Linked DNA regions of Kaistia algarum. The protein of the gene in region 2 binds, or shares a complex with, the protein of the main gene of each other region. Links are inferred from orthologs where the notes say so. Each region holds a gene or a part of one and is shown on either strand. Other genes may lie near its edges.

What was found. The genes of interacting proteins can lie anywhere in the genome.
Region 1: the proteins of dnaG (region 2) and OSH05_RS00540 are in contact, whole or in part, in a crystal structure (PDB 2R6A), measured with the Geobacillus stearothermophilus proteins. The link is inferred for Kaistia algarum from one-to-one orthologs. Residues at the interface, in WP_049624496.1 of Geobacillus stearothermophilus: Lys456, Leu457, Leu458, Pro459, Ala460, Asn463, Ala464, Leu467, Leu535, Leu536, Ile537, Ala538, Gln544, Glu545, Asp548, Tyr549, His552; in WP_033016901.1 of Geobacillus stearothermophilus: Ser13, Glu15, Ala16, Gln18, Glu91, Leu92, Asp94, Ala95, Val96, Pro97, Thr98, Ala99, Ala100, Asn101, Tyr104, Tyr105, Ile108.

Annotation. Positions count from the first base shown.
Region 1 is NZ_JAPKNJ010000001.1:103,598-107,000, reverse strand. Bases 1-2,913 are described here. They hold OSH05_RS00540 (replicative DNA helicase), read right to left. Parts: upstream 2,245-2,913; coding sequence 757-2,244; downstream 1-756. Other genes in these bases: OSH05_RS00535 (DUF1800 domain-containing protein), read left to right, coding at 2,611-2,913; OSH05_RS00545 (ATP-grasp fold amidoligase family protein), read left to right, coding at 1-719. In the rest of the region: more of OSH05_RS00535, read left to right, coding at 2,914-3,403. UniProt on the Escherichia coli protein: The main replicative DNA helicase, it participates in initiation and elongation during chromosome replication. Travels ahead of the DNA replisome, separating dsDNA into templates for DNA synthesis.
Region 2 is NZ_JAPKNJ010000003.1:224,829-229,738, forward strand. The notes cover bases 1-2,882. They hold dnaG (DNA primase), read right to left. Parts: upstream 2,470-2,882; coding sequence 532-2,469; downstream 1-531. Other genes in these bases: rpoD (RNA polymerase sigma factor RpoD), read right to left, coding at 1-365; OSH05_RS19415 (GatB/YqeY domain-containing protein), read right to left, coding at 2,586-2,882. In the rest of the region: more of OSH05_RS19415, read right to left, coding at 2,883-3,038; carA (glutamine-hydrolyzing carbamoyl-phosphate synthase small subunit), read left to right, coding at 3,278-4,495; OSH05_RS19425 (diacylglycerol/lipid kinase family protein), read left to right, coding at 4,690-4,910. UniProt on the Escherichia coli protein: RNA polymerase that catalyzes the synthesis of short RNA molecules used as primers for DNA polymerase during DNA replication.

The DNA.
Region 1 (3,403 bases), on a different replicon or contig from region 2:
GGGACCCGGATCAGATCCCCTTCGACAGTCTGCCGACACCGTTCGTCCTCAAGAGCACGCACGGCTATGGTCACGTCGAGATCGTCGAGGCTGGAGCGGAGCCGGATACGGCGCGTATGCGTGCGTCAGCGCGGCAATGGCTGGCCTATAATCACGGAACGACGATGGGAGAGCCCGGCTATGAACATTTACAGCCCGGACTGATCGTCGAGAGACTGCTCTTCCACGATTCCGGTGAGCCGCCCCCCGAACGCAAGATCTTCGTCTTCAACGGCAAAGCGCGCGTCATAGAGACGATTTTGGTCGCGTCCGGCAACCGCGACCGCACGACGGGATTTCATACGCCCGACTGGACGCGCTTGCCCTGGCGCTCGTCGCGCGAACCGCATCCGGGAAACCTGCCGCGCCCCAAACGCCTGATCGAAATGCTGGCGGCGGCCGAGCGTCTTGCGGCCGGACTGGATCACCTCCGGGTCGATATCTATGACTGCGGCCAGACGTTCAGGATTGGCGAGCTTACCGTCTATTCGTGGTCCGGGCTGCCGCATTTCCAGCCGGACCGCGCCGACGAGATCATAGGCGACTACTGGCGCATTCCATTCCCGATGCTGCGCGCGATCATGACTGTCCTGTTCCGGCGGCACGAAATTCGTCCGCGGATGCAGAAGCCGCCGCAACGCGCCCCGGCCATGGTGGAGCCGGCCTCGGAGATTTCCTGAAGGGCGGGGTTTCCCGGCGAAGATGCCGGGCGCGACCTCACTCGTAGGAATCGGGCAGGTGGTCGCGCCGGACGAGGTTGGAGAAGCGCGTCACCTCGGCCTCGAACTGGAGCTGGACGGTTCCGGTCGGCCCGTGGCGCTGCTTGCCGATGATGACTTCGGCGACGCCGGCGACCTGCTCCATCTCGGCCTGCCATTTGAAAAACTCTTCGGTGCCTTCCTTGGGCATCTTGCCCTTCAGGTAATATTCGTCGCGATAGACGAACATCACCACGTCGGCGTCCTGCTCGATCGAACCGGATTCGCGCAGATCCGAGAGCTGCGGGCGCTTGTCGTCGCGCGATTCGACCTGACGCGACAGCTGCGACAGCGCGATGATCGGGACAGCGAGTTCCTTGCACAGCGCCTTGAGACCCGTGGTGATCTCGGTGATCTCCTGCACGCGGTTCTCGGAACGCTTGCCCGAGCCCGAAAGCAGCTGGAGATAGTCGATCACCAGAACGTCGAGGCCGCGCTGGCGCTTCAGCCGGCGGGCTCTGGCCGTGAGCTGGGCTATCGAGAGGCCGCCGGTTTGGTCGATATAGAGCGGAATGCGTGCCATTTCGCGCGACGCCGTGACGACACGGGCGAATTGGTTCTCGTCGATCGAGCCGCGGCGAATATGCGATGACGAGACGCCGGACTGCTCGGCGATGACGCGGGTCGCGAGCTGCTCGGCCGACATTTCCAGCGAGAAGAAGCCGACGATCCCGCCATTCACCGTCTTGATAGTGCCATCGGGCTGCAATTCGCCGCGATAGGCCTTGGCGATGTTGTAGGCGATGTTGGTGGCGAGCGAGGTCTTGCCCATGGCGGGGCGCCCGGCAAGGATGATCAGATCCGAGGGCTGCAACCCGCCCATCTTCTGGTCGAGATCATCGAGACCGGTGGCTATACCCGAGAGGCCTCCATCTCGCTGATAGGCGGCGCTCGCCATGTCGATGGCGGATTTGAGCGCTTCCTCGAACGCATGGAAACCGCCATCATAGCGCCCGGTCTCGGCAAGGGCGAAAAGCCGGCGCTCGGCGTCCTCGATCTGGGCCCGCGGCGGCATGTCGACCGGCGCATCATAGGCGATGTTGACCACATCCTCGCCGATGCCGATCAGCGAACGGCGGAGCGCGAGGTCGTAGATCGCCCGGCCATAATCCTCGGCATTGATGATCGTCGTCGCCTCGGCGGCCAGGCGGGCGAGATATTGCGCGAGATTGAGCTCTCCGATGGCGAGGTCGGCCGGGAGGAAGGTCTTCATCGTGACCGGAGTCGCGACCTTGTTCGAGCGGATGATCTGCGAGGTGATTTCGTAGATCTGCTGGTGCACCGGCTCGAAGAAGTGCGTCGGCTCCAGGAAGTCCGACACGCGGTAGAACGCTTCGTTGTTGACCAGCACCGCGCCGAGCAGCGCCTGCTCCGCTTCGATGTTGTGCGGCGCCTGGCGATAGAACTCGCTGGTCGGCACGTTCAGGCCAAGGGCAGGAAGGTTCATCGTCCTCGTTCTCGTGTTTTCCAAAGGTCGAAACGACACGGAGACACTCGGGCTCGCAACCCTGGGCCGCGTCCACGCCTCGTCACGCCGCTTCGGATGGCGAGCCTCCTCCGACGCTCACTTAGCCGCCAGCTTCCGTTCAAATCGAATCGATTGCCAGTCTAGTACCGCTATTAACAGCCATGTGAATTCTCCGCCTGCGAAGGGCCGAGACCGCATTTGAAGCTTGCAAGTTGCGGCGTTGAGACAATCCGATTCGCGATGCCGACAATTTAGCCCAGAGCCGCAATTTTCGCTTAACCGCGTAGGAGCCTGCCGCTCGAGCCGTCATGGCTATCGGCTGGGGCAAGCCGAAGGAGCGCATGCATGTCAGTGGAAGAGGCCGCCTTGGCCTTGAAACGATTCGGCCTCGGCCCGAGGCCTGGCGATATCGGCCGGATCGCCGCCGATCCGAAAGCCGCCGTCCTGGCGGAACTGGATGCGGCGGATATCGTCCGTCTCGACGATGCGGGGTTGCCGGGTGCCGAAGAGGCCTATCTCGCCATCCGCCGCGACCAGATCGCCCGCCAGACGACGCGGCGTGCCGCGCCCGAGGTGAAAGTGCCCGACATGGCGGCCGCCGAGTCGGCCGGTGGAATGGCCTCCACGGCAGCGGGCGACGCATCGAAGGCAGCGCCGGTTGCAGTACCGGTGGTCGGGGCGGCCATGATGGCGCCCGGCGGCAAGGCGCTCGACGATACGGCGCCGCGCCGCTCCATGGTGTTCTACCGGTCGGAGATCGCGGCCCGTGCGTCCCGCCGGCTCTCCGCCGATATTGGCTATGTCGAGCGCCTCGTCGATTTCTGGGCGAATCATTTCGCTCTGCAATCCGACAAGGACGAGCGGATCCGAGGTCTTGCCGGTGCCTTCGAGCGCGAGGCGATCCGTCCGCATGTGCTCGGCCGCTTCGAGGACATGCTGGTCGCCGCAACCCGCCACCCGGCCATGCTGCTCTCGCTGGACAATGTCGATTCCACCGGCCCCAATTCCCCGGCCGGCCTCAAGAGCGGCAATGGCCTCAACGAGAATCATGCGCGCGAAATCCTCGAACTGCATACGGTCGGCGTCGATGGCGGCTACAGCCAGCAGGATGTGACGGAATTCGCGCGCGTCCTGACCG
Region 2 (4,910 bases):
TCGTCGGTGCGGTCCGTCGGCTCGCGCGCGGTCGTCGTCTTGGCAACGGCGGTGCCGGTTGATTCGGCAAGCTCGCCTGCCTCTTCCTCGGCGTCGGCCGGGGTTTCTTCCTCGGTCTCGACCTCGTCGGCCTCGATCACATTGATGCCCATTTCGGAGAGCATCGAGAGGATATCCTCGATCTGCTCCGAACCGACCTGCTCCGACGGAAGAACGGAATTGAGCTCGTCATAGGTGACAAAGCCGCGCTTCTTGGCGACCTTGATCATCCGCTTGACGGCGGCATCCGAGAGGTCCAGAAGCGGGCCGTCCTGGGGTTCGGCCGCCTCTTGAGCCTCTTCGTTCTCCTGAACCTTCGTCGCCATGCTCTTCTCCGTATTGACGGTGGCAGCGCGCCAGACTTCCTGTCCGTCCGTCGCGTCCCGCCGCCGCCGATCCCATTTCGCCCGGCACCGAGGCTGGTACCGAATCGTCTGTATGAACTAGACTTTTCCTATTAAGGTCCGCCTAACCATCTAATGCCTTCGCGGCCTAGACGGATTTAAGAAGCCTGCCCGAACTCGCTCCAAATCCTTCGATCAGAGCTTCCGTGCCTTCGCTGTTCGCTAATTGGTTCTGGATGTCGAGAAAATGAGCCAGATTGGCATCGCTTCCGTCGGAGGCAAGCGCAGCCTCGGCATCCTTGAGTTCCTTATGTAAAGTGCGCGCCTTCCTATGCAAGGTCAGTGCCTGAATCCATCCGTCTAGCGCGTCTCCGTCGGAGGCTGCCGCTCCCGCCTGCCATATGCTGCTGCGCTGGATCTGAAGTTCCAGCCGGTCCAGCAATTCGCCCGCTCCCGCACCGGCGAGCCGGTGCCGCAGAGCCTCCGCCTCGATATGCGGCTCATCGGCCGCAATCTCTAGAATTTGCGAACGAAGAGAGTCAAGTTCGCGATTCGCAAGCTCGATTTCGGCGAAGGCCGCGAAATGCTCCGCAATCAGCGCGGGATGGTTGACCATGGTCATGACGAGGACGATCTCGCGCGGTCCCGGCAGGGGTCGGCTCTTGGTCTGCTGCAGGGTTTGCGAGACCTGAACCGGCTTGGTGCGGAAGGTCGGGACATAGTGCGGCGCGTCCGGCGCATCCTGCCGGCCGACGCGACCCGGCGCGCGAGGCCGGCCGCCCGGGCCGCGCGCGGCGGCGGCGGGTGCGAACAGGCTCCGCAGCCGCTCGGATAGCGCCTGCTCATAATGGCGCCGCACCGTCTCGTCGCCGACGCTTCGCGCGATCTCGCGGATGCGGGCTTCGAAGGCGGCGCGACGCTCGGGCGTTTCAAAGCCGCCTTTTTCGGTTTCGCGGATCCAGATCATGTCAACGAGCGGGCGCGCTGCATCGAGCACGGATTTCATCGCGTCGCGCCCGGCATTGCGGATCAGATCGTCCGGGTCCTGGCCTTCCGGCAGCAGGGCGAAGCGCACGCTGCGGCCCGGCGTCAGATGGGGCATGGCGAGATCGGCGGCGCGAAACGCAGCCCTAAGGCCCGCCTTGTCGCCGTCGAAGCACAGGATCGGCTCCGGCGTCATCCGCCAGAGCAGGGCGAGCTGATGTTCGGTAAGCGCGGTGCCGAGCGGCGCGACCGTATGGCCGAAGCCCGCCGTCACCATGGCGATCACGTCGACATAGCCTTCGACGACGACCAGCGTGCCGGCGCCTTGAGCTGCCTTGCGCGCTTCAAAGCCGTTGTAGAGGAGGTCGCCTTTCTTGAAGAGCGCGGTCTCCGGCGAGTTCAGATATTTCGCCTGCGCATCGGCCGAGAGCGCCCGTCCCCCAAAGGCGACGATGCGGCCGCGAAAATCCGTGATCGGGAACATGACGCGGTCGCGAAAGCGATCGAAGGAGACGGGAATGTCCTCCCCGGCGATCAGAAGCCCCGCCGCGACCATGTCGTCATGCGGAACGCCTTTGCCGGCGAGATATTCCTTGAGTGCGTTGCGTCCCGACTTGGCATAGCCGAGGCGGAATCGGCGCTGCACCTCGGGGCCGAGCGCCCGGCCGGCGAGATAGCCACGCGCCGCCGCGCCCTCGCGCGATTGCAGGCTCTGCTCGAAATAGGTGGCGGCAAGCTCCATCACCTCATGCAGCGACGCACGGCGCTTTTCCTCTGCCTCGGACCGCTCGTCGCGCGCCGGCATGGCAAGGCCCGCCTCGCCGGCAAGCCGTTCCACCGCCTCGGGGAAGGAGAGGCCTTCGAGCTCGGTCAGGAAGGTGAAATGATCGCCGGAAGCGCCGCAGCCGAAGCAGTAATAGCGGCCCTTGCGGTCATCGGCATGGAAGGAGGGCGACTTCTCGCCATGGAACGGGCAGCAGGCCCAGAAATCCCCCTTCGCCGGCTGCGACTTGCGCCGATCCCACGAAACCCTCCGCCCAACGACGGACGAGAGCGGAAGGCGCGCTCGGATGTCGTCAAGGAAGGAAGGCGGGAAGCGCATGCTGGGGTCTCTATCAGAAGACCGAGCATATTACCGGTCGGCATCGCGAGCGGCAAAGAAATAGCGTCCGGCCGCTTCGGCCAGGCGAGCATTCCCGGGCGCCGACCGCCTACTGCTTATGCCGTCAGCCCGGCCTTCACGGCAGCGCTGGCCTTGGAGAAATCCATCTGGCCGGCGTGGCGGGTCTTCAGCTCGGCCATGACCTTGCCCATGTCCTTGATGCCGTTCGCGCCGATATCGGCGATGACGGCGGCGATCGCGGCCTTGGCTTCTTCTTCCGAAAGCTGCTTCGGCAGATAGGCTTCGATGATGGCGATCTCGGCGCGCTCCTGCTCGGCGAGTTCGGCGCGGCCATTGTCCTCGTAGATCTTGGCCGATTCGAGCCGCTGCTTGACCATCTTGGCGAGGAGGTCGATCAGCTCCGTATCGCTGGCCTGCCCCTGACCGGCGCCGCGTGCGGCGATGTCGCGATCCTTGATTGCCGCCGAGATCAGGCGGAGCGCTCCCGTGCGCTGCTTGTCTCTTGCCAGCGTGGCCGTCTTCAGATCGGCGCTGATCGTGTCGCGCATCGCATTGACTCCTTCAAAATCGGCCGCACCATAGGAGCGTCACCGTCTCTGTTCAAGCGCCTATCAGCTAAACGATTGAAAATGCTTGTTTTTGCTCGTCGCGGGTCGGCTTGACGGCGAAGCTGCCTTCTCCTAGTTTCCGCCGCAACCCAAGGCGGAGAACTTTTCCGGTTCTGCCGCGCTTTGTCGTGCGCGGTTTTGCGCCTCAGGGCGCTCCCGCCGAACCGCATGGATGTCCGATGATTGATGACCTTCCGAACGCCGATGCAGCCTGGGCCGAGCCGAAGCCGACCGCGCTGCTGATCCTCGCCGATGGAACGGTGATCGAGGGCCAGGGCATTGGCGCGATCGGCCATGCCGTGGGCGAAGTCTGCTTCAACACGGCGATGACTGGCTACCAGGAGATACTGACCGACCCCTCCTATGCCGGGCAGATCATCACCTTCACCTTCCCGCATATCGGCAATGTCGGCACGAATGACGAGGATATCGAGACCGTCAACATGGCCTCGGCCTCCGGCGTGCGCGGCTGCGTTCTGAAGACCGACATCACCAGCCCGTCCAATTATCGCGCGCTGAAGGGCTTCGATTTCTGGCTGAAGGCTCGTGGCATCATCGGCATCACCGGGGTCGACACGCGGGCGCTGACGGCCCTGATCCGCGAGAAGGGCATGCCGAACGCGGTGATCGCCCATTCGCCGGACGGGAATTTCGATGCGGCGTTGCTTGGTGCCGAGGCGTCGGCCTGGCCCGGCCTTGTCGGCATGGACCTGGCAAAGGACGTGACGACTGGCCAGACCTTCCGCTGGGACGAGACCACCTGGGCCTGGAATGAGGGCTATGGCCGGCAGGAGCGGTCGGCACACAAGGTCGTCGCCGTCGACTACGGCATCAAGCGCAACATCTTGCGCCTGCTGACCGAAGCGGGCTGCGAGGTCACGGTGCTGCCGGCGACGGCGACCGGCGAGGAGATCCTCGCTCACAAGCCTGACGGTGTTTTCCTCTCCAATGGTCCTGGTGATCCGGCGGCCACCGGCGAATATGCCGTGCCCGCAATTCGCGACGTGATCGCGGCCGATGTGCCGCTGTTCGGCATCTGCCTCGGTCACCAGATGCTTGGCATCGCGCTCGGCGGCGAAACGACGAAGATGCATCAGGGCCATCACGGCGCCAATCATCCCGTCAAGGACATGACGACCGGCAAGGTAGAGATCACCTCTATGAACCACGGCTTTGCCGTGGATACGGGCTCGCTGCCGGACAGTGTCGAGGAGACGCATGTCTCGCTGTTCGACGGGTCGAATTGCGGCCTGAAGGTCAAGGACAAGCCGATCTTCTCGGTCCAGTACCATCCCGAAGCGTCACCCGGTCCGCGCGACAGCCATTATCTGTTCACGCGCTTCGTCAATCTGATGCGCGAGCGCAAGGGCGAGGCGCCTCTGCCTGAGCAGAGCTGACGCGCGGAGGCTTTGTCGAAGCATTCGGCCGGCTGCATCCTACGAATGCGGGACGAACTGGGGCGAGTGTCCGCTCCGGGGACGTCGGCGTTCCGGGCTTCTCATCGCCGTTGAACCACTCCATATGTCGGACGTTGACGCCGTGCCGATGCCGGGCACGACTTTCATAGGCGCGGCCGGCTGGAGACTCTTCATTGGCAGAAATCGTCGTCATCCTGAATGCGCGGGCCGGCACGATCCGCGATCGTCAGCCAGGCGATGTCGAGCGGATCGCTCGGGAGGCTTTCGTCGGCCATAGCGAGACGATCTCCGTCGATCTGGTCGAGGGCGACAAGTTCCTCAAGGCAATCGACAAGGCGGCCGACCGCAAGGTCGACACGCTGATCGTCGGTGGCGGTGACGGTTCGGTCGGCTA